3 regions of the Rhizobium sp. LjRoot258 genome follow, and region 1 is predicted to be linked to each of the others. Evidence: riboswitches for the same ligand, from Rfam matches in the RefSeq annotation. Region 1 holds a riboswitch; each other region holds the start of a gene.
What was found. Region 1 has a riboswitch for thiamine pyrophosphate ahead of thiM (hydroxyethylthiazole kinase). Riboswitches for the same ligand answer to the same signal wherever they lie in the genome.

Region 1 (7,943 bases):
TCTCGCGCAGCCGCTTTAGGGCCGCCGACAAGCCTGGCTGGCCGAGCAGAAGCCGCTCGGCAGCACGAGAGACATTGCGCTCCTGCATCAGCACCGAGAAAGCCAGCAGCAGGTTGAGGTCTATCTTTCTGAGGATCGTGTCATTCATCATTATCAGTAATACCTGACATGGTTACTATCAATTTGCAATAGGTTCGGGAGGTGTACATTTTCTCGTTCCCTGACGCTCAAAGCTTCCTCCCGGGGCGTCGGCAGAAAGGAACGATCACTCATGACCATTTCGAGATCTCAAGGCGGAGCCGGCCTGGCATTACTGTTGCTCTGTGCTGCCAACTTTCTTGATGCAATGGATGTGTCCACGATTGGCGTCGCGCTTCCGGCGATACAGGCCGAGCTCGGCATGAAGGCCACGTCCCTTCAGTGGGCCGTCAGCGCCTATGTGCTTGGCTACGGCGGTTTCCTGTTGCTGGGCGGGCGCGTCGCGGACGTTTTCGGCCACCGTCGCGTCTTCCTCTGGTCGCTCGCCATTTTCGCTGCCGCCAGCATCGCCGGCGGCTTTGTCGATAGCGGCCCGACGCTGATCGCCGCACGCCTGATAAAGGGCATCGCCGCTGCGTTTACGGCACCCGCTGCCCTTGCCCTGCTTCTGTCGGTGTTCGGCGAAGGATCGGCGCGGGCGAAAGCGCTCGGGATCTTTGCCTCGACTGGCGCGACCGGCTTTGTCCTTGGCATGGTGCTGGGCGGTGCCGCGACGGTCTTCAGCTGGCGGGCAACTCTTGTCATGGGTGCGCCGGTCGCCATTATCGCGCTGGCGATTGCTCCTTTCGTGCTGCCGGCAGACCAGCAGCGCAGCGGGCCGCGTGCCAAGTTCGACTGGGCTGGCGCGATAACAATCACGCCGGGACTTTTGCTCTTCGTCTTTGGCATCACCAATGCTGCGGCCGATGGCTGGCAGGCAGTGCCGACCTGGGGTGCGCTCGTGGCGGCGGCCGCTTTGATCGGCCTCTTCCTGATCGTCGAATCCCGTCATGCTGATCCGATGGTGCCGCTTGCGATATTCCGGCGGGCAAAGCTCTCCCACGCCAATGCCATTGCTGCGCTGTTCCAGGGCGTCTATGTCGGCTTCCAGTTCATCGCGACGCTCTATTATCAGACAGTCGTTGGCTGGTCGGCCTTCGCGACCGGGTTCTCTTTTGCCTTCGGCGGCGTCTGCGTCATGTTCCTGGCGCCACGCTTTGCGACGATCGCGCAAAATCGTGGCACGACCGGGCTGATGACGCTTGGGGTGGCGCTGCAGGCCCTCAGCTACATCTTCTGGATCCTGAGCGTTGGCCACATCAACCCGGTCTGGCTGGTCGTCCTGTCACAGCTCCCGCTTGGTGTCGGCTACGCCATGACCTATCCCTCAGTGCAGGTTGCGGCACTCTCCGACGTTGGCGAGGATCAGTCCGGGCTCGCATCGGGGCTGTTGTTTGCTTCCTTCCAGATCGGTGGCGGCATCGTGCTTGCGGCAGCCTCGGCCATATTTGGTGCGGCTTCCGGTTTCGGCTGGGATCCGTATTTCGCCGGCATCACGTTTGTCGCGGTCCTTGCGGTCCTCGTCACGCTTGCGGCCGCACTCGGTCCGAGAGCCTCTGTCGTTGACCGGAACATCTATCAGGCGGCGGAATAGCCGGGACGCCGCTTTTCGCGCGCGACGTCGCCGGCCACGTCCGGCGATGTCCATTTTATGGGTGACAGTCGCCTGCTTCTCTGCGACAAGAAGGCGATGAGAGACAGGGGCGCCCTCCGTATGGTGGGCTGAGAAGCACCCTTTGAACCTGAACCGGATAATGCCGGCGGAGGGAGTCGCTCGGGACTGTCGGCTTCCCGCGGCTGTCCCTGCGCCTTTCTCCCCGGTCGAAAGGCACATCATGCAAGATCAGACCTCGCCGGGAACGCTGCTGGGCGAATTGCGAGCGCAGCCACCGCTCGTCCACTGCATCACCAATTTCGTTGCCATGAACATCGCAGCCAATGTTCTTCTGGCAGCTGGCGCTTCCCCGGCCATGGTGCATGCGGAAGAAGAGGCTGGTGAATTTGCCGCGCTCGCCGGCGCCCTGACGATCAACATCGGCACACTCTCGTCAGCTTGGCTGCGCGGCATGCAGGCAGCCGCCAGCGCGGCCGGCCAGGCCGGCAAGCCCTTTGTTCTCGATCCGGTTGCCCACTACGCAACCGGTTTTCGTCGTGCGGCGGTGGACCGGCTGCTGGAACTCGGCCCCACCGTCATTCGCGGCAATGCCTCCGAAATCATCGCGCTTGCCGGCGGGGCGAGCCGTGGTCAAGGCGTGGATAGCCGCGATGAAGTCGACCAGGCTGAGGACGCTGCCCGGCTACTAGCCAGGACACACGGAGCGACGATCGCGGTAACCGGCGCTGTCGATTTCGTCACCGATGGCGACCGGGCGGCTCGTATCGAGGGTGGCTCGGCTTTGATGCCGCGGGTCACGGCGCTTGGCTGCTCGCTGACCTGCCTTATTGGCGCATTTGCGGCCATTCGGCCCGGCGCGCCATTCGCGACAGCGGTTGCAGCCCTTGCTACCTTTTCTGTCGCCGGCGAAATGGCAGCCAGCAACGCGGACGGCCCGGGCTCGTTCTCCTGGCGTTTCCTCGATGCACTTGCCGCGCTTGACGCTGCTACGCTCGATCGCCATGCCAGGGTGCGCGCGGCATGAGAAACCTCGATCTTTCTCTCTACCTCGTCCTCGATCCGGGCCTTTGCGCCGCCTTCGGCATGGTGGAGACCGCCCGCGCGGCGGTCGCCGGGGGAGCGACCATGGTGCAACTGCGCGACAAGCATGCGGATACGGCACGGATGATCGAGACTGGGCGGGCACTCAAGGTGGCATTGTCCGGCACCGGCGCTCTGCTGATCGTCAATGACGACGTGGAGGCGGCTATCGCTATTGGCGCCGACGGGCTGCATATTGGCCAGGACGACATCGATGCGATCACGGCGCGGCAATTGATTGGCCCGAACATGATCCTCGGCCTCTCGGCTGAAACGGCGGCGCTGGCGGCAGCAATCGACCCCGCAGCTGTCGACTATGCTGGGTTGGGGCCGGTTTTTGCGACAGCGACGAAGCCTGACCACAAACCCGCGCTCGGCTTTGAAGGGCTTTCGCGCCTGATCAAGGTTTGTCCCGTACCGGTCGTCGCCATCGGTGGCCTGAAATCCGCCCACGTCGGTGACGTCCTTGCCGCCGGGGCCGATGGGCTTGCGGTTGTCTCGGCGATTTGCGGGACGCCCGATCCACAGCTGGCGGCACGAGAGATCGCCAAGAACATCCAAATGGCAAGAACATGATCCGAAACGTGATGTCCATTGCAGGCTCCGATCCCTCCGGCGGGGCCGGTATCCAGGCCGATCTCAAGGCATTTTCCGCGCGCGGCGTCTATGGCATGGCAGTGATGACGGCGCTGACCGCCCAGAACACGCAAGGCGTTTGCGGCGTCCATCTGGTCCCTGCTGCCTTCGTTGCGGATCAGATTGCGGCGGTTCTTGCCGACGTGCGGGTCGACGCCATCAAGATCGGCATGATTGCCACGGCCGAGATCGCCGACGCCGTCGCCGATGCGCTTGTGCCCTACCAGGGTATCCCGATCGTTCTGGACCCCGTCATGGTCGCCAAGGGTGGAGCTGCCCTACTCGACCCCTCCGCTGTCGACGTTCTGTCCAAGCGTCTGTCGCCACTTGCAACCTTGCTGACGCCAAACCTGCCGGAAGCGGCTGCACTGCTTCATGTCTCTGCCGCGGCCACACGCAGCGACATGGCCGAGCAGGCAGACAGTCTTCGCCAGCTCGGTCCCAAGGCTGTCCTCGTCAAGGGCGGACATCTGGCCGGCGACGAAAGCCCGGATGTGCTGTCGACAGCCTCCGGGCTGGCATGGTTTGAGGCAAAACGCGTTGCGACCGCAAACACGCATGGCACCGGCTGCACCCTTTCCAGCGCGCTTGCCGCCGAACTGGCGAAAGGAGCATCAGTTCACGAGGCGGTCACGCGTGCCAAGGTCTACCTTGCTGATGCCGTCGCCCATGCCGACGAGCTGAGCGTCGGGTCTGGCCACGGACCCGTGCACCACTTTCACGCACTGTGGTCGGCGGGGTCGGCATAGCATGAACGACCCGCCTGCCGACAGAGCCGATCAGTTTTTGACAGCACCAGCAGTCAGGCCTGCGATGATGTGCTTTTGTGCCAGGAAGAAGACGATGATCGTCGGCATGATTGTCAGCGTGATGAAGGCGAGCACCAGCTGCCAGGCGGTGCCGAACTCACCGCGATAGACCATGATGCCAAGCGGCCATGGGTACATCGTCTCCGAATTCAGCATGATCAGCGGCAGGATGTAGCTGTTCCAGCTGCCGACGAAGGAGATGATGCTGACAGTTGCGATGATCGGCCGCGAGAGCGGCAGCGAGATATGCCAGAAGAAGCGGATGTAGCCACAGCCGTCGACGATTGCCGCCTGGAACAATTCTTCCGGAAGGTTGCGAAAATAGTTCCGGAACAGAAGTATGCTCATGCCCAGGCCGAAGGAGACCTGCGGCAGGACAACGCCCCAGTAAGAATTCAACAGGCCGAGGTCACGGATCCGGATGAACAGGGGCAGGATGGCGGTCGCAGCCGGAAACATCAGGCCGATCAAGAAGTAGTTGAGCAGGAAACCCGCGCCGAAGAACTTCACATGCGCGAAGGTAAAGGCGGCCATGGCCGAGACCGAAACCGTCAAACAGACCGTTAGCGTGGCGATGATCAGCGAATTCATCATCTGCCGCCAGTAGCGGTCCCCAAAGAAAATGTCGGTATAGTTTTCCGGATGCCATGCGACCGGTAGCCCGAAGGGGTTGGTGCGTAGGTCGCCGAGATCCTTGAAACCGCCAAGTGCCGTCGTCAGCAGCGGGACCAGTACGATCGCTGCGATGATCGTCAGGGAGACATACAGATAGATCTTCGTGCCGGTCGCGATCCGGGCGGATGAGGCCATCTCAGTCATTGCGCATGAATATCCGTTTGTAGCCGAAGGCAAGCGTCACGCAGATGACGAACAGGACGACGCCCACGGCACTGCCGAGGCCGACCTGCATGCGCGTGACGCCAAAGTTGAAAAGGAAGGTGACCATGGTCTGCGTCGCGTTGAAGGGCCCGCCGCCCGTCAGCGGCATGATGAGGTCGAAGAGCTGCAGTGAGCCGACGACAGCAAAGAAGACGGACAGGCGAACGGTCGAGCCGAGAAGCGGCAGCGTAATGTAACGGAACCGCTGCCAGCCGCTGGCGCCGTCGATTTCTGCGGCTTCCAGCACGCTTTTGTCGAGCGACTGCAACCCCGCAATGAAGAGCATCATGTGGAACCCAAAATACTTCCACACGACAACTGCCAGCACTGCATAGATCGCCAGGTCCTTGTCTGCCAGCACATAGGGTGTCTCGACGCCGATGAGGTGGGCGGCCGAGGCAAACAGGCCATAGTCGCCATCGTAGACGAAGCGCCAGATGAGGCCGGCGGCGACCTCCGCCAAGACGTAGGGCAGGAAGAAGATCAAGCGGAAGATGACCACTCCAGCGATCCGGTGCGCCAGCATCATCGCCAGCCAGATGGCGAGCGGAATCTGGATCAGGATCGAAATGACGATGATCAGCGCATTGTTCTTCAACGCCGTCAGGAAGGCGCTGTTCTTGAACAGTACCTCGAAATTCCTCATTCCCACGAACTGCGTCGGCAATCCGTAACCGTCCCACTTGTAGAGACTGTACCATGCCGCCTCCCCCATGGGCAGGATGACGAAGATCGTAAACAGCAGCAGCGCTGGCGGCAGAAACAGAAGCAGGACCGGCAGGCGCCGGGCCAGGCTCGGATCTTTGCTGCGCACCGACGATCTGACAGCCGAGCGCGGTCGGATGGCGCCCGTTACGCTGATAGTGGTCATAAAGGCCGGTCCCTCTTACGTCACATGGAAGAGCGGCGCGAGTGATGCTGCGCGCCGCAGTCGTGTTGTTCAGAGCTGATCCTGCTCAAAGGCTTCCTGGATCTGCTGAGCCCCATCGGACGGGCTCATCTGTCCCGACACGATGGCAACGGAGACATCGTTGACCACGCGGCCGACGGACGGACCGAGATCCTGATCAAAGAAGTTCTGGTGCCACGTCGAGTGCGCCAGCTGTTCAGCAGCCTGATGCATCAGTGGATTGGTGACCCCATCCTCAGCCCCGACGGCGACGGGAATAAGCATGCCGGCCTTGGCCATGTCGCGCTCGTTTTCGGCGTTCGTCAGGTAGGCGAGGAAATCAAGCGTTTCAGGCGGAGCCTTCTTCGTCACCGCCCAACCGTTCAGCCCGCCGAGCGTGTCGGTGACGGCACCGGCACCGCCCGAGACGGCCGGGAAGGCGAAGCGACCAATATTGTCAGGGTCGAGGCCCTTGCCGTCGCCGGAGTTGGTGCGCTGGTTGGCGGCGGTGTTCTCGAAGCCGAGGATCATCGCCGCCTTGCCGTCACCGAAAACGCCAAGCGCCTGCGGCCATGTCGCGCCGAGATATCCGGGCTGGAAGGGTTGCAGTTTGCCGAGCTCCGCGAGCTGCTCGCCGGCCTTGATGATGGCCGGATCGTTGAAGCCCTCGCCCTGCCCGTTCTTGGCGGCGTCGAAGACCTTCTGACCGCCGTCGCGCATGACGAGATAGCTCCAGTAGAAGTGGATCGGCCATTTTTCGCCGCCGCCGCCGGCGATCGGCACGATGCCGGCATCCTTGAGCTTCTTGACCGCGGCAAGATAGTCGTCCCAGGACTTGATGGATGCCGCGTCGACACCTGCCTTTGCAAACATCTGCTTGTTATAGAAGAAGGAAACCGTACCCATCTTGTAGGGGACGGCACCGATCTTGCCATCGAAGGTCAAGCCGTTGACGGACGCGGGATTGTAGCTCTTCAGCCAGGCGCCGTCCTTGGCATTCATAGCCTCGGTCAGGTCCATCAGCGTGCCGGTGGCAAGTTGCTGCTTCAGCACCCCACCGCCCCAGCTGAAAAACAGGTCTGGCGCATCACTCGATTGCAGCAGCGTTGGAAGCTTCGCCTTGAAGGCCTCGTTTTCCAGGAACTGCATTTCGATCTTTACGCCGGGATGCTCGGCCTCGTACTTGGCTGCGATCTTCTTCCAGACCGCCAGATAGTTCGGGTCGATTTCAAGATGCAGCCACTTGACGGTCGTATCGGCTGCAGCACTTCCCGCAGCGATCAGAAGTGCCAGTCCCGTGGCCGCCGAGCGGGCAATGAAACGGCTGCGAAATAGGGCCTTGGCCCTCATATGATCAAACATGATGTCTCCTCCAAGAAGGGCAAAAATCGTCCTCTTCAATTTTTCCCTTATGCGGAATAAATCATCGGGAGGTTTTGGCGAATGTCAACTCCCTGCGTTGAAATTGGCAGATTTGCCTTGACAGACGGGGCTGCTGCCGCGCTATTTAATTCGCATACCGTTGAAAATATAAGCCCCGCGCACCGCGCAACATCGAAGAGCCGGCAAGACCCCATGAAGACCGCAGATCCGGAATTGATGCGCGCGATCAACCGCTTGAACGTGCTGGATACGATCCGCCGTCACGGACCGATAGCGCGTGTCGAGATCAGCGAACGCACGCAGTTGTCGACCACGACCGTCTCCGCCATCACCGCCTCGCTGCTTGATGACGGGCTAATCCTGCCGCGTCACGAGGGCGACATTCGCAATGAGGCGGCCCGTGGGCGCCCGCGTGTCATGCTCGAGCTCAACCCGGACGCGGCGCGCGTTGTCGGTGCCAAAATCGCGGCCAACCGCCTCGTTTTCGTGGTGACCGACTTTCGCGGCGACGTGCTGTCGAAACTGACGCTGCCAATCCGCATCGATCGCCAGCCGATCGGCGTCATCGCCGACC
Region 2 (7,943 bases), on a different contig from region 1:
ATGCCGCGGACCTTCCAGTCTGGCTTCAATGTCACCGTTTGCTTTGTGCCTTCTCGTGTTTTGACCACCAACGTGTTGCCGCTCAGGCTTTCAATCGCGCCGCGCACGCGTTGCGCTTCCTGGGCAAGCGCGCCGTGCGACGTAATAACGAGGAAACCCGCGGCCCAGACGAGCGCGGTAGATGCTTTGAGATTGTGTGGCATAGTCTGCTTTCCTTGCCGTCGTGCAAGCTGCGGATACGGCGCGCAGCTTAGTCCTGCCGGTCGAAAGCTGACGAATCAATGAAACGTGAAAGCCAGGTCGCGCGGCAGAGACGGGTCGGATTGAAAGGGCGCGAGAGGGCCTTAGCCCTCCAATTCCTCCCGCAGCATCTCGAGTTCCAGCCATTCCTCTTCCATTTTCGTCAGGCTGTCCCGGAGCTTCTCCATCTCCGCTGCCAGACGGTTGAATGTGGTGGGGTCCTTGGTGAACAGGCCGGAGTCCGTCATCCGCTCCTCCCGTTTTGCGATCTCGGCTTCGGCCTTGGCCATTTCCTTCGGGAGATTTTCGAGCGCGAACTTCTGCTTGAACGAGAGCTTAGCCTTTCCTTTCGCAGTCTCGGCCGGGGCTGCTGCATCCCGCGGTTTCGATCGTTCCGCCGCCTTCTCGGCCTTCCTTCGCTCGTCGGCGATGCCCTTTCGTTGCGCGAGCATGTCCGAATAGCCGCCTGCATATTCGATCCAGCGTCCATCAGGTGCATCCGGGACCGCCGGGGCGATCGTCGACGTTACCGTGCGGTCGAGAAAGTCGCGGTCGTGGCTGACGAGGATGACGGTGCCGGGGAAGCCTGCAACGATTTCCTGCAGCAGATCCAGCGTCTCGATGTCTAGATCGTTGGTTGGCTCGTCGAGGATCAATAGGTTTGCCGGACGCGACATGATCCGCGCCAGCATCAGTCGCGCGCGCTCGCCACCGGATAGATTCCTGATCGGCGTCCGCGTCTGTTCAGGCTGGAACAGGAACTCCTTCATGTAGCCGGTCACGTGCCTCTGTTCACCGTTGACGAGCAGGTTCTCGCCGCGGCCATCCGTCAGGTAGTGGGCGAGCGTTTCGTCTGGATTGAGGTCTTCGCGCTTCTGATCCAGCGTCGCGATTTCCAGATTGGTCCCGAGTTTTATCGTGCCGCTGTCCGGCGCGAGTTGTCCGGTCAGCATCTTCAGGAGCGTCGTCTTGCCGGCGCCGTTCGGGCCGACGAGACCGATGCAATCACCGCGATGCACGCGGATGGAGAAGGGTGCGACAATGGGCCTATCCCCGAAGGTCTTCGTGATCTTGTCGGCCTCGACAACGAGTTTGCCGGATTCCTGCGCGTCGGAAACCGTGGCCTGCACGGTCCCTTGCGGGCCTTTGTGGCCGCGATATTGCGTGCGCATGGTCTGCAGTTCGCCGAGGCGGCGCATGTTGCGCTTGCGCCGTGCGGTGACACCGTAACGCAGCCAGTGCTCTTCGCGCTCGATTGCCTTGCCGAGCTTGTGCTGTTCAAGTTCTTCCGCTTCCAGCACCTGGTCACGCCAGGCTTCGAAATGGGCGAAGCCCTTGTCGAGCCGGCGCGAGGTGCCGCGGTCCAGCCAGACGGTCGCCGTCGAAACCTTCTCGAGGAAGCGCCGGTCGTGGGAGATCAGGACGAGCGCACTGCGGCTCTTCTGCAGTTCGCTTTCCAGCCATTCGATGGTCGGCAGGTCGAGATGGTTGGTCGGCTCGTCGAGGAGCAGGATATCGGGCTCGGGCGCTAGGACACGTGCGAGGGCGGCGCGGCGCGCCTCGCCTCCTGAGAGGTTGTTGGGATCCTCGTCGCCGGTGAGCCCGAGGTGCGAGAGGAGATAGGTAACACGGTAGTGGTCGTCGCCGGGACCAAGCCCCGCTTCGGCATAGGCCTGCACGGTCTTGTAGCCTGCGAAATCAGGGGCCTGTTCGAGGTAGCGCACCGTTGACGACGGGTGGCGGAAGACCTCGCCCGACTGCGCTTCGGTGATGCCGGCGGCGATTTTCAGAAGCGTCGACTTTCCAGAGCCGTTGCGGCCGACGAGACAGATCTTGTCTCCAGGCTCCACCTGCAGGGCGGCGCCGGCAAGCAATGGGGTGCCGCCGAAGCTGAGAAAGACGTCATCGAGTTTCAGAATGGGAGGCGCCAAAGATCAGACTCCGGAAAGGTCATAGGGGCGGGCGAGCACAATGGCTCGGCCGCTCTCGAGCGAAAAGCGCACCTTGCCGTTCGCGACATTGGAAATGGTGCGCGACGAGCCGAAGGGCAAATGGAAATCGGCCAGCGGGTAGCGCGCGTTTTCGATCGTCAGCCCGTGAAGTTCGCTGAGACCGGGAACCGAAAAGAGACTGTCAGGCGGCAGGTCCAGCTCGATTTTGCCGGCAATCAGTGGCACAGCCTCCTCCCCGCCCGACGTCAGAAGCATGTCATAGCCCTGTTCTGCAAGGCTGACGGCATAGAGCAGGTGCTGGATGGCATGGTCGGAACGCTCACCCGCGAGGGCACCTGCCAAAATAAGACGTTTCGCCCCACGTGCGATCGCTTCTGAGACCGCAATCTCACCATCGGTGGAAGCCTTTGCGGCGGGGTAGGGTTGTCTCGGCACAGCCGGAAAGGCGCCCGCAAGATCAGTTGGCGTCGAGTCGAAATCACCGACCCAGAGCTCCGGAACGACGCCGAGCGCAGCCGCATGACGCATTCCCCCGTCGGCCGCAATGAAACGGCTGTCCGAGATGGCGTCGCGCAGACGATCGGTTACCTGCAACTCGCCGCCAAGCAGAATGGTGAAGGTGGATTGGCTCATGCGCATTGCCCATAGCGCAAAGCGGGGGGGAAGGGAAAGGGCCGCCGTTCAGGCTTCGCCGACGATATCCTTGATGCGCGCTTGAAAAACGTCCTCGTAGCCGGAAATGAACTTCTCGAACAGCTCCCCGAACGCCTCGATCTCTTCCGGTTTCCAGTCTTTGACCACTTCGGAAACGAACGTGAGCTTCTGCGCGCGTATCTCCGACAACAGCCTCTGTCCGAGTGGCGTCATCACCACAATGATCCGTCGCGCATCGGTCTGTGATGCCTTTCGCCGCAGAATATTGCGTCCGACCATATCCGCGACGATGCGGCTCGCGCGCGACGGATCGATCCGCATCATCTCGGCGATCGTCCCGACTGTTACTTCACCGGTCTCCTGAGCGCGCCGCACAGCGTCCAGTACGTCAAGGTGCGATAGCTCAAGACCGGGAGCCACACTCTGGATGGCGAGCCGCCCGATCAGTCGGCGCCCGGTCATGAGGCGCATGCGTGTCATGCTTTGACCGATGCGCACAATGCCCGGCTCGTTGGTGGTGGGGTCCGTGTTGGTGAGGTTCATCAAGCTCTCGTTCATTCCGGAAATATAGCATGTCATGTGTCGATTGAGAATATGCCGAGGTCAATCAAGTGACATTGACAAATATATGCTAATAGCACATAAGTTGTTTCAACGCCTCATTCGGAACGACACTTCATGGACACTCAAATTGCCGCGGCGCCGCTTGTGACAGATCATCGTCGGCGGTTCATCCTCTTCCTTTTCCTGATGGCAGCCATGTTCATGGCGACGCTCGACAACCAGATCGTTGCAACGGCCCTGCCGACGATCGTTGGCGAGTTCGGCCATCTCGAACGGTTTGGCTGGATCGGCTCTGCCTATCTCCTCGCTGTGAGCGCAGTGATGCCGCTTTACGGCAAGCTTGGTGATCTCTTCGGCCGCAAGTATGTGATGATGGCCGCGATCATGATCTTCACGGTCGGCTCAGCCGTCTGCGGACTGGCTATATCCATGAACACGCTGATTGCGGCCCGCGTGCTGCAGGGGCTTGGCGGGGGTGGGATCATGGTATCGATCTTTGCGGTCAACGCCGATTTGTTTGAGCCCCGCGAACGCGCGCGTTACCAGAGCTATTCGAGCCTTGTGTTGATGGCGTCCGGCGCTATCGGACCGGTGCTCGGTGGTGCGATGAGCGATCTCTTCGGTTGGCGCTCGATCTTCCTCGTCAACGTTCCGATCGGTTTTGTTGTCCTTGTCGGCCTGGCACTGATGCTGCCTTACCGGAAGCCGAATCGTCGTCCGAAGATCGATTATGCCGGCGCCCTGCTGCTCGCCTTGACGACGGCAAGCATCGTGCTGGCCGCCGATGGCGCTCAGCTCTTCGGTTCGCTGGTGGCACCGCAGAACCTCGCCATGGTGGCGCTTGGTGTCGCTGCAGTCATCGGATGGATTTTCGTCGAGCGTCGCGCCGCCGAGCCGATTGTTCCTCTGTCGCTGTTCCGCAATTCCACGTTCAGCCTGTTGCTTGTGATGTCGATCATGAGCGGCGCGATCGGCATTGGCATGGTCAATTATTTTGCATTGTTCCTGCAGACAACGACCGGCCTTTCACCGTCGGCGGCCGGAGCATTCTTTATTCTCTTGACCGGCGGCATTGTTTGCGGGTCGCTCTCGGCCGGGCGCATCATCTCCATCACCGGGCGCTATAAGCCGTTTGCAATAGCAAGCTTGACCTGCAGTGCCATCGCATTCGTGCTGCTCACTCAGGTTCATGCAGGAACGCCGGTCTTGCTTATCGGGGCGGTGATGGCGCTTCACGGCTTTGGTGTCGGCCTTGCACAGCAGGTGCCCGTCGTTGGCGTTCAGAATGCGGCGCCCGCCCGCGATGTCGGCGCGGCGACCGGGTCGGTAACGCTCTCGCGCATGGGCGGCGCATCGATCGCGATCTCCATTTATGGCGCGATCGTTGGCTCACAACTCGGCAAGACGGGACTTTCCATTCCCGGCGTGACCGATATCGAGCAGCTGACGCCGAAGATGCTGGCAGCTTTGCCGGAGGTTGCGCGTCAGGCTGTGGCCGAAGCCTATGCCAATGCCTTCATTCCGCTGTTCATGGCTTCCTGCGCGATCGCTCTTATCGGCCTTTGCACCGCCTTGATGCTGAAGCCGACGCAGTTGCCTCGCGCGGCCGAGGTGCGGCCGGCAGCCAGTGCCGAAGCAGCGGAGTAAATGCCGGTGGCGGACCGAGGCCGCCACTTGCAAGAGACCAAGCGTGGCGATACACCTTCAAACGCTCTAACGGGGTGCCTCGTGCCATTCGGTGCGCGGCTGAGAGGCTGAAAGCCAACCCGCGGAACCTGATCCGGCTAACACCGGCGGAGGGATTAGACGCGTGACATCTGGCACCGCCCTTTTCCCCTTCAAGCAAACCAGAGGAGAGGTGCCATGTTCGAACACATATTCACGAGCCGTTCGCTGCTGACCGCGGCCTTTGTCGCGGCTGTCGGCCTTGCCGGCGTGGGCGCGCAGGCGGCGGACAAGACACTCACCGTCTACACCTACGAGAGCTTCACATCCGAATGGGGACCGGGGCCGAAGGTCAAGGAAGCATTCGAGAAGACATGCGGCTGCAGCGTCAATTTCGTCAGTGTGGCTGATGGCGTGGCGCTGTTGTCGCGTCTCAAGCTCGAAGGCGCTGCTACGAAGGCAGACGTCGTGCTCGGCCTGGACACGAACCTGACTACGGAAGCGAAAGCAACCGGCCTGTTCGAGGCAAGTGGTGTCGATGTCGCTGCGCTTAAGGTGCCGGGCGACTTCAAGGACGACGTGTTCGTGCCTTATGATTATGGCCACTTCGCCGTCATCTACGACACGCAGACAATCAAGAACCCACCGCAGAGCATGAAGGAGCTGGTCGAAGGCGACCCTTCGCAGAAGATCGTCATAGAGGATCCGCGCACCTCGACGCCCGGGCTCGGTCTCTTGCTGTGGGTAAAGGCTATTTACGGCGACAAGTCGCCCGAAGCTTGGGCAAAACTCAAGAAGCGCGTGCTGACGGTAACTCCCGGCTGGTCCGAGGCCTATGGGCTGTTCACCAAGGGCGAGGCGCCGATGGTGCTCTCCTACACGACCTCGCCCGCCTACCATATGGTCGCGGAAAATACGGACCGCTATCAGGCTGCCGCATTTTCAGAGGGCCATTACATACAGATCGAAGTGGCCGGCCTGCTGAAGAATGCGCACGACAAGGAGCTTGCGCGCGATTTCCTGAAATTCATGGTGACGCCGGGGTTCCAGGATACCATCCCGACCAACAACTGGATGATGCCGGTTTCGGCGACATCGCAACCGCTGCCCGACGCATTCGGCAAGCTTGTGAGCCCCTCAAAGACCTTCCTGATGAGGTCGGATGAAGTCGCCGAGAACCGCAAGGCCTGGATCGACGAGTGGCTGGCCGCCATGAGCATGAACTGATGCTTTTGACAAAGGCTGAGATGCGACAGGTGATACTGGGCGGGGCCGTGAGCCTCGTCGGCATCGCTGGTTTCGTGGGCCTTGCAACCTTTGCCTTGCTTCTTTCGAGCGGAGCTTCGTCTATTCTGACGGCGATGTTCGAACCCTACATTTTGCGGATCCTGCGGTTCACCTTGCTGCAGGCTCTGCTTTCGACAGTACTGTCCGTCGTTCTTGCCATTCCAGTCGCACAGGCCCTAGCACGTCAGCGGCATTTCCCCGGCCGTACTTGGATCATTCGCCTCATGGCTGTGCCGATGGGGCTCCCTGTTCTGATCGGAGCGCTCGGATTGATCCGAATCTGGGGGCGGCAGGGGATACTGAACTCGTTGTTGCTCGAGCTCGGCATGGCGGAACCGATCAGCATCTACGGGCTTTCCGGGATCTTGCTGGCGCATGTGTTCTTTAACATGCCGCTTGCGTGCCGCTTGATGCTGGCGGCACTGGAGCGTGTGCCAGCGGAATATTGGCTGATGGCGAGTGGTCTCGGCATGCGGCCTGGTTCGATTTTCCGCTTCATCGAATGGCCAGTTCTGCGCTCGGTCATTCCTGGTATCGCGGGCCTGATCTTCATGCTGTGCGCCACGAGCTTCACGCTCGTGCTGACATTGGGTGGCGGGCCTGCGGCAACGACGGTCGAGGTTGCCATCTATCAATCGCTTCGCTTTGATTTCGACCCAGGCAGGGCCGTCGCTCTCTCCCTGCTCCAGATCGTCCTGACCGCTGTCATTCTTGGCGGCTTGTCGCTTCTTCCCGCTCCGCAGGACGAAGGCATGACGGCAGGTAAGGCCGTCAGGCGTCCGGATGGCCAGCTGCCGGCAGCGCGGCTTGCAGATGGCAGCGTCGTGATGCTCGCCGCGCTGTTTCTGGGGCTACCTTTGATGTCCGTCGTCGTGGCGGGTCTTCGGTCCGATCTGATGAAGCTCCTGAGCGAACGCATTTTCTGGCAGTCGGCTGCGACCAGCCTTGCCATTTCGATCTCCGCGGCGGTTCTCGCTTTGCTGGTCTCGATGACACTGGTGAGCGCGCGCCGCGCCGTCCTTCTCCGGGGTTCGGCGGCCTCCGGCGCGAGAGCATTTTTTGCTGCCGCGGGTGGCGCGTCGTCGCTGGTGTTGCTGGTGCCGCCGATCGTCCTTGCGACGGGGTGGTTTCTTGCACTGACAAATTTCGGCGACGTGAGCGTGTTCGCTCCGCTGCTGATTGTCGCGATCAACGCGTTGATGTCCCTGCCCTTTGTGATGCGTGTGCTCGAGCCGGCCTTCATCGTTCACAAGCGCCGGACGCAGAAACTCGCGGCGAGCCTTGGTGTCACCGGCTGGGCGCGGCTGCGCCTGGTCGACATGCCGGCGCTATTCAAGCCGATGCTCACGGCATTTTCGTTCGCGATGGCATTGTCGCTCGGCGATCTGGGCGCCGTTGCGCTGTTCGGCTCGGATAGTTTCGTCACACTGCCTTGGCTCGTTTATAGCCGCATGGGGAGCTACCGGACCAACGATGCGGATGGGCTGGCATTGATCCTTGGCCTCGTCTGCCTGCTGCTCACGATCGCCGGGACCATGGGGCCTGCGCGGCGCGAGGGGGCTTTCCATGCATGATCCGCAG
Region 3 (7,943 bases), on a different contig from region 1:
CGAGCGCTGCCCAGGGTGCGATCGTGCCGTCATCGGGTCCGAGCGGCGCGCCGCGGGCGGCATAGCCGAGCACGCGCGGGTGGCGACCGCCACGCATGTTGCGGGTCGGTGGCGGGCCATCCGAGGCAGACAGGCCCCAGATGTCCTTGTTGTAGCCGACAAAGTGCCCGGGATTGCGGTCCGCGTAGTCCCGCTGCACGGCGATCGATAGCTGCGTGTTGCGGAAATAGTCCCAGTTGCGATCGGCCATCGCCTTGTCCTGGATTCCGCGGAAATCAATCCAGGCATGTGAGAAGAAGTGAATGAAGAGCGGGCCGGCATAGACATAAGGTTGGTCGCCAAACAGCATCCACGAATAGCTTTCGGTGAAGGCATCGTAGCTCGACGCCGGGATTGGGTGCGTCGGGGAGGCAAGCGCCAGCGTATAAAGCAGGACCGCTTCGTCGTAGCCTTGCCAGCGCCAACGCAGGAAGCCACTGCCTGGCTTCCAGCCCATGCAGACCGTCTCGCCCTTGTTGAGAGCCCAGTGCCAGTCGATCCTCTCATAGACCAAGCTCGCGAGTCTGCGGATTTCAATCTCGGCTTCGGTGTTGCGGTCGAAATAGGCCGCAGCGGTCAACATGCCCGCAACCAGAAGCGTGGTGTCGATTGTCGACAGCTCGCTGTTCCAGGCACGATGGCCGGTGTCCATGTGCAGGAAGTGATAGAAGAAGCCGCGATAGCCGATCGCGTGTCGCTCACGGCCCTGGTGACCGTTGGCAAAGAAGCAAAGTGTCTTCAGCGTGCGCTCTATCGCGTCGGCGCGCTCCATCCAGCCACGCTCGACCGCGACGGTATAGGACGACAAGGCAAAGCCGACCGCAGCGATACTGCAGGGGACGCCCGCGACTGAAGTATCCGCAACAAGTCCGTTTTCGCGATTGTAATGCTTCGGGAAATAATTGAATGCGCCCCGCTGAAGCCTGTCGATCAGCGCGACATCCGATTCCTCGGTCCGTTGTAACATACGTGCCAAACCCAACTTGTTGTCTAGCCCCCGTTCAAAATGGTGAAGCATGATGCGCAAATCAATCATTTTTGACGGCATGCGACAGCACGTCCCTCGGCCGCCCGGCTCTGCTACTCACCCGATGGCATTTTCACCGTTCGCCAGGGTGTGGTGGCAGCGAGCCACTGCCGTGTTCGCGCCTCGGGATCGGGGTTCAAGGTGATGTCGGTCACGACAGCAGCACTGTCGGCGCCTTGAGAAAGAACGCCCTTTATTCGATCGACGTTCAGCCCACCGATGGCGACGAGCGGCAGATCGCCGACGTGCGCCTTCCATGTGCGCAGGCGTTCCGGTCCTTGCGGCGACCATTTCATCTGCTTGAGAATGGTCGGATAGATCGGGCCGAGCGCGATGTAGTCCGGCTTTGCTGCCTTTGCTGTTTCGAGTTCGGCATCGTCGTGGGTCGACAGCCCGAGCTTCAGGCCGGCGGCACGAATGGCGCCGAGGTCGGCCGTTTCCAGGTCCTCCTGGCCGAGGTGAACGAAAGCGCACGCTTCTTCAATGGCGAGCTGCCAGTAGTCGTTTACGATCAGCTGGCAGTCGTTCAAGGCGCAAATCGCTTTCGCGGTGCGGATTTCAGCCCGCAACTGCGCGGGCGCCTTGTTCTTGATCCGCAACTGCACGAGCCTGACGCCGAGGGGCACGAGCCGCGCGATCCAATCGGCGCTGTCGACGATGAGATAGAAGGGATCGAGTTTCATGCGAAGACGGCCTTTCCAATGACAGGTGTCGACGGGACTGCGACATCGCGCGGCTCCAGCAAGCCGGCGCTGAACGCTTGCCGGCCCGCGTCGATCGCCTTGGCGAATGCCCCGGCCATGGCAACCGGGTCGCCGGCGCCGGCAACGGCCGTGTTCAAGAGGACCGCATCGAAGCCGAGTTCCATGACGGTTGCCGCGTGCGAAGGCCGGCCGATACCGGCGTCGACGATTAATGGGATGTCGGGAAAATGCGCGCGCATCGAACGCAGCGCCGAAAGGTTGAGCGGTCCCGCGGCACTGCCGATCGGGGCACACCAGGGCATCAACACCCGGCATCCCGCTTCGAGCAGCCTCTCGGCGACCACAAGGTCATCGGTTGTGTAGGGAAAAACCTGAAAGCCTTCGCTTGAAAGAATGCGCGCTGCCTCGACCAGTCCGAAGACATCAGGCTGAAGCGTATCGTGATTGCCGATCACCTCCAGTTTGATCCAGCTGGTGCCAAACAGCTCTCGCGCCATCTTGGCTGTCAACACGGCCTCGGAGACCCCATGGCAGCCGGCTGTGTTCGGCAGCACGCGGACGCCGAGCGCCCGGATCAGTTCGAAGAAGGCGCCGCCGCTACGCCCGCCAGCGGTCTCTCGGCGCAATGAGACAGTGACAATCTCCGTTTCTGATCGTTTGACGGCCTCCGCTAGGATCGCGGGCGAAGGGTATCGCGCAGTGCCAAGAAGCAAGCGGGACGAAACCTCGGCGTTATAGAGCTTCAGCATCATTCAGCCGCCCTGCATCGGCGACAAGATTTCGATCCTGTCATTGTCGTTAAGCGCATGGTCGACACGGTCCTCGCGGTGGACGATTTCGCCGTTGACGGCGGTCGCCAACCATTCGCCCTCGTATTCCATCAGCGTCAGCAGTTCCGACAACGTTGCTGCAATGAGGTCGTGATGCTCGCCGTTGACGATCAGTTTCATCGGCTATTTCCTCCTGGTTCAGTTCTGGAGAAGACAAGGTCAACGGCTTCCTGCGCCATTGCGGGCGCAAGCAGGAAGCCGTGGCGATAGAGGCCATTGAGCACGACCGCACCGCGCTCGCGGGTCGCGCGGGGAAAATTGTCGGCGAATGCCGGCCGGATGCCCACGCCGGTTTCGACCACTGCAGCGTCCGCGAAGGCGGGATGCACTGCATAGGCGGCGTTCAACAACTCCATCATCGAACGCGCCGAGATCGGACCGTCAAACTCCGTCTCGATCATGGTGGCACCCACCATGAACAGGCCATCTCCGCGCGGAACGATATAGACGGGGAAGCGGGGATGCAGCAGGCGAACGGGCCTGGTGAGGGTAACCTCGCCGGTTTCCAGATAAAGCATTTCGCCGCGAACGCCGCGAAGTCCGCTCGTCTGTCCGATCCGCGCGGCGCCAGTGCAATCCACGATGTCGTCGTAGTCGGTCTCTCCGGCCACTCGCTCGATGAATGCAACACGCCGATCGACAAGTTTTTCTCGCAGCAGACCCAAGACTCGCCTTGGATTGAGGTGTCCTTCCAGTGGGAAGAAAAGGGCGCGCCTGAAGCGCCCTGCCAGAGCTGGCTCCCATGAGGCGATATTTTCTTCATCCAACCATTCATGGCCGCTTGTGCGACCGGCGAAGCGATTGAGCTCGCTCTGGTCGCGGGCGGGAGCAACGACCAGCGTTCCGTTTCGGTGTACCTCCCCCGGCAGCATCATGTCCCACCGGTCGGGAGCATCGCGACCTCGCAGCAATACGGCTTCCTCGGCACTTTCGCGCTCGCACCAGGGCGCGAGCATGCCGCCCGCGAGCCAGGAGGCTGCCTGCCTGGAGCCTTTAGCCGGATCAATGACCGTCGCATCGGCACCGCGAAGGCTGAGTTCGTGGGCGACGACGAGGCCGGCAACGCCGGCCCCTTTGACAAGCACATGCATATCAGTCGCCCGACTGTTCGACGGCATTGATTGGCATGTAGAGATCGCCGCCCTCGCGGTATTTCGCCGCCATCGCGTCGAGCCCTTCCTTCTGCGCCTCGGCACGGATGTCGTGCGAGATCCGCATCGAGCAGAACTTCGGGCCGCACATGGAGCAGAAGTGCGCCACCTTGTGCGCTTCCTTCGGCAGCGTCTCGTCATGGAAGCTGCGGGCGGTTTCGGGGTCCAGCGCGAGGTTGAACTGGTCCTCCCAGCGGAATTCGAAGCGAGCGCGTGACAGGGCGTCGTCGCGCAATTGAGCGGCCGGGTGCCCCTTGGCGAGATCGGCCGCGTGGGCAGCGATCTTGTAGGTGATGACGCCGGTCTTCACGTCGTTGCGGTCGGGTAGACCAAGATGCTCCTTCGGGGTGACGTAGCAGAGCATCGCCGTACCGAACCAGCCGATCATCGCAGCACCGATGCCCGAGGTGATGTGGTCGTAGCCGGGTGCAATGTCGGTGGTCAGCGGTCCCAGCGTATAGAAGGGCGCCTCGCCGCAGACGGCGAGCTGCTTGTCCATGTTCTCCTTGATCTTGTGCATCGGCACGTGGCCGGGGCCTTCGATCATGACCTGGCAGTCCTTGGCCCAGGCGATCTTCGTCAGTTCGCCGAGCGTTTCCAGCTCGGCGAACTGTGCCGCGTCGTTGGCGTCGGCAATCGAGCCCGGACGCAGGCCGTCGCCGAGCGAGAAGGAGACGTCATAGGCGCGGCAGATGTCGCAGATCTCCTCGAAATGCTCGTAGAGGAAGCTCTCGCGGTGGTGATGAAGACACCACTTGGCCATGATCGAGCCACCGCGCGAAACGATGCCGGTGACGCGGTTGACGGTGAGCGGAATGTAGTGCAGCCGCACGCCGGCGTGGATGGTGAAGTAGTCGACCCCCTGCTCGGCCTGCTCGATCAGGGTGTCGCGATAGACTTCCCAGGTCAGGTTCTCGGCAATGCCCTCGACCTTCTCAAGCGCCTGATAAAGTGGAACCGTGCCGATCGGCAGTGGCGAGTTGCGGATGATCCATTCGCGGATGTTGTGGATGTTGCGGCCGGTGGAGAGATCCATGACTGTATCGGCGCCCCAGCGGGCAGCCCAGACCATCTTCTCGACCTCTTCGGCCATGGAAGACGTGACGGCGGAGTTGCCGATATTGGCGTTGATCTTCACCAGGAAGTTCCGGCCGATGATCATCGGTTCGGATTCGGGATGATTGATGTTGGCGGGAATGATCGCTCGGCCGGTGGCAATCTCCTGCCGGACGAATTCCGGGGTTACGTGATCCGGAATCCGGGCGCCGAAGCTTTCGCCGTCGCGCGTGATAGCCTCCGCCTGCGCCTTGCGGCCAAGGTTCTCGCGGATCGCGATGAATTCCATCTCCGGTGTGATAATGCCGGCGCGCGCATAGGCGAGCTGGGTCACGGCCTTGCCGTCCCTTGCGCGGAGCGGCTGGCGCGTGCCGGGAAATTCCGGCGTCAGCCGTTCGCCGCTGGCAAAGCCGTTGTCTTCGGGGCGGACCTGGCGGCCCTGATAGGCTTCGACGTCACCGCGGGCGACCACCCAGCCGCGGCGCAGTTCTGGTAGTCCCTGCTCGATGCGGATGTCGGCACCTTCGACGGTGTAGATGCCCGAGGAATCATAGACCGTGACCGGCGGTTCGCCCGATGTCGGGTGAAGGCTGATCTCGCGCATCGGGACGCGGACATCAGGGTGGATTTCTCCGGGAATGTAGATTTTTCGAGAGGCCGGCAATGGGCCTGTCGTAACGGTCGGGGTGATATTCTTTGCGGCAATATTCATGGTTTGAGGCTCCAAGTTTGCATTTGGAGACCCAGTCCTCAGCCGGAATGATGAAAAGACGCTGACACGGTTTCCTCGCGAGAATCCAATGCCTTCGAGCGCTTGCACCGTCCCTACGCCAGTATGAACTGGATCAGGTTCAACGGGTCACTGCGCGCGATAGCAGTATCTCAGCCCCTTGCCGGGACCCCCCTGGTGAATGCGAAAAGGTTAGAACCAGAGTAGCAAAGCTGTCAAGCCGACCGCGTAGGCTACATCGAAAGGTCCAGCGCCCGGCCTTCGAAGAGGCGGCTCTGCGAGCCCTCGAGATGCGCCTTCATCAGCGCCCGCGCGTCTTCCGCGCGGCCTTCGACGATGGCGAGGTAGATCTTGTTGTGTTCTTCGTAGACCTGCTCAAGACCTTGGCGCGGGCCAAGCAGAGACAGACCGTGAAGATGCATGCCGACCGCGATATGCGCTTTCAGGGCATCGATCGAGGCCGTGTAGTAGTGGTTGTTGGCGGCTTCCGTGACCGCACGATGGAACGTGAAGTCGGCGTCAGTGCGATGAAGCTGGTGGCTGGTCGCCTCACGGAGATCGGCGAGAGCAGCTGCGATCTTCTGAATCGCCGCCTCGTCGCGGCGCTTGGCAGCAAAATAGGCGGCAGCAGGCTCGATCGTCAGGCGAAACTCATAGCAGCGCTGAATATCGGCGATCGTCTTGACCGGCGAATAGGAAAGCTGCGTCGTCGGCGAGCCATGAGCGCTGACGAAGGTGCCGGCACCTTGCCTGGCGTAGACGATGCCCTGATCGCGCAAGCGTGCCAACGCGTCGCGCACGATGGGGCGCGAGACGCCAAGCATCGACGCAAGCTCGTGCTCACCGGGAAGTCGTGAATCGGGCGGATAGTTTCCCGAGCGAATGCGCTCTTGCAACTGATCGAACACCCGATCGACCAGCTTGACGGCCTTACCGCGCTCCGGCTTTGTCGCAGGCGACGCTTGCGCATTCGCCGATACACCGTTTGCTTCGTCCACCTTCATTCTCCCCGTCGGCATTGTCCTATGCCGCCTGATTCTGTGCAATCAGTCTTACCAAACTATCAGAATTTCCGAAGCCCCCGGACTTCACCGCGCAGCGGAAACGCAGGCCATCGGCCGTTTTGACGTCAAACCACGGAATGCCCGCCTCGATTTCGCCCTGCGGCCTCAGGATCCGAATTCCGAGCTCGCGAAAAACTGCCAGCGCCGTATCGCCACCGCCAACCATCAGCATCTCCGGGCGCGTCGCATCTATGATCGACTTTACGCCTTTCGCGAACCGGTCGGCAACTGCCGCGGTCTCGCCGGTGATTTCGCCTGTACAGCGCAGAAGCACCGGCAGGCCTAACCGCTGTTCGTCCGGTAGCATTCCCACGGGAGCATCAATGGCCGAGGTCAGGACACCGGAAGCCTCCAGCTTGGTCATTTGTGCCGCTGTGATCGGGTCGCGGGAACCGACGGCGAAAACTGTCCGATTTGATGCCGCAAAGGGTCGGCCTGCTTTGTTGGCCCTGCCGATCTTGCGAGCAAGCGCGGCGCCGATGCCGCGCGCGCCAACGGCAAGTGTGATCTTCCAGTCGTGCCTGCCGACCAGCCGGTCGAGATCGCCATCAGTCTCGGCGTCACGCACGAGGACCTGGCCGTCAGCTGTCTTGAAGAGATCGGCAATCGGTAGCGGCTCGTTGACGCCGCGGCCGACGACATGGCCGTTGCGGGTCAAACGCTCTTGATCGGGGATGGCTGGTGCCACGACGATTGCCGCGTGGCCGAAGACGGCGGCAATAGCTGCGCTTTCTGCTGCAACATTCCCCTTGAGACGGGAGTCTATCTTTTTCAAAACGATCTGAGGCGAGGCGGCAAGAAGGGCCTTCGCCGCAACGCTGACCCTTCCTGCCGCTTCCTCCTCCGGGAGAGCTCTTGAGGCCGTGTTGACCACCACGACCTCGCAACCGGTCATAAGCGCATCCGATATGGCTTCGACCTCGATCGCGACAGCGACGGAAAGCCCGGCGTCGACAAAGGGGGTTCCCGTGTCCAGTGCGCCGGTCAGATCGTCAGCGATGATCGCGACCTTCAACGTCATGTGGTTTGTCCGGTGTTGACCGCGTGGCAGGCGACGAGATGGCCGGGCTTGGCTTCCTTCCATTCCGGAACCGCCCTGCTGCAAGCCTCCATGGCGATCGGGCATCGCGTATGGAAGCGGCAGCCGGCCGGTGGATTGAGCGGACTTGGCACGTCACCCTGCAGGATCTGGCGCTTGCGGCTGCGCTCCAGCTCCGGATCGGTGTCCGGAACGGCCGACAGCAGCGCTTTGGTGTAGGGATGCAGCGGGTTGTCGAACAGCTCCTCGCGGGTCGCAAGCTCCGCCAGACGGCCGAGATACATCACGCCGACACGGGTGCTG

Region 2: another riboswitch for thiamine pyrophosphate. It lies ahead of thiB (thiamine ABC transporter substrate binding subunit); the one in region 1 lies ahead of thiM (hydroxyethylthiazole kinase).
Region 3: another riboswitch for thiamine pyrophosphate. It lies ahead of thiC (phosphomethylpyrimidine synthase ThiC); the one in region 1 lies ahead of thiM (hydroxyethylthiazole kinase).

Annotation. Positions count from the first base shown of each region.
Region 1 is NZ_CAXUST020000002.1:1,452,981-1,460,923, forward strand. It holds gene ACSQ9D_RS27625 (LysR family transcriptional regulator) at 1-151, opposite strand, end outside; gene ACSQ9D_RS27630 (MFS transporter) at 272-1,672, shown strand; TPP riboswitch at 1,768-1,864, shown strand; gene thiM (hydroxyethylthiazole kinase) at 1,914-2,717, shown strand; gene thiE (thiamine phosphate synthase) at 2,714-3,349, shown strand; gene thiD (bifunctional hydroxymethylpyrimidine kinase/phosphomethylpyrimidine kinase) at 3,346-4,158, shown strand; gene ACSQ9D_RS27650 (carbohydrate ABC transporter permease) at 4,189-5,037, opposite strand; gene ACSQ9D_RS27655 (carbohydrate ABC transporter permease) at 5,030-5,968, opposite strand; gene ACSQ9D_RS27660 (ABC transporter substrate-binding protein) at 6,038-7,348, opposite strand; gene ACSQ9D_RS27665 (ROK family protein) at 7,562-7,943, shown strand, end outside.
Region 2 is NZ_CAXUST020000001.1:3,685,457-3,693,399, reverse strand. It holds gene ACSQ9D_RS18125 (DUF5666 domain-containing protein) at 1-203, opposite strand, end outside; gene ACSQ9D_RS18120 (ATP-binding cassette domain-containing protein) at 345-2,171, opposite strand; gene ACSQ9D_RS18115 (thiamine diphosphokinase) at 2,175-2,825, opposite strand; gene ACSQ9D_RS18110 (MarR family winged helix-turn-helix transcriptional regulator) at 2,874-3,404, opposite strand; gene ACSQ9D_RS18105 (MDR family MFS transporter) at 3,525-5,057, shown strand; TPP riboswitch at 5,118-5,229, shown strand; gene thiB (thiamine ABC transporter substrate binding subunit) at 5,274-6,302, shown strand; gene thiP (thiamine/thiamine pyrophosphate ABC transporter permease ThiP) at 6,302-7,936, shown strand; gene ACSQ9D_RS18090 (thiamine ABC transporter ATP-binding protein) at 7,929-7,943, shown strand, end outside.
Region 3 is NZ_CAXUST020000001.1:3,649,094-3,657,036, reverse strand. It holds gene ACSQ9D_RS17965 (glucoamylase family protein) at 1-1,006, opposite strand, end outside; gene ACSQ9D_RS17960 (thiamine phosphate synthase) at 1,120-1,749, opposite strand; gene ACSQ9D_RS17955 (thiazole synthase) at 1,746-2,519, opposite strand; gene thiS (sulfur carrier protein ThiS) at 2,523-2,720, opposite strand; gene thiO (glycine oxidase ThiO) at 2,717-3,691, opposite strand; gene thiC (phosphomethylpyrimidine synthase ThiC) at 3,693-5,519, opposite strand; TPP riboswitch at 5,612-5,723, opposite strand; gene ACSQ9D_RS17935 (FadR/GntR family transcriptional regulator) at 5,771-6,535, opposite strand; gene ACSQ9D_RS17930 (four-carbon acid sugar kinase family protein) at 6,561-7,622, opposite strand; gene ACSQ9D_RS17925 (ABC transporter ATP-binding protein) at 7,619-7,943, opposite strand, start outside.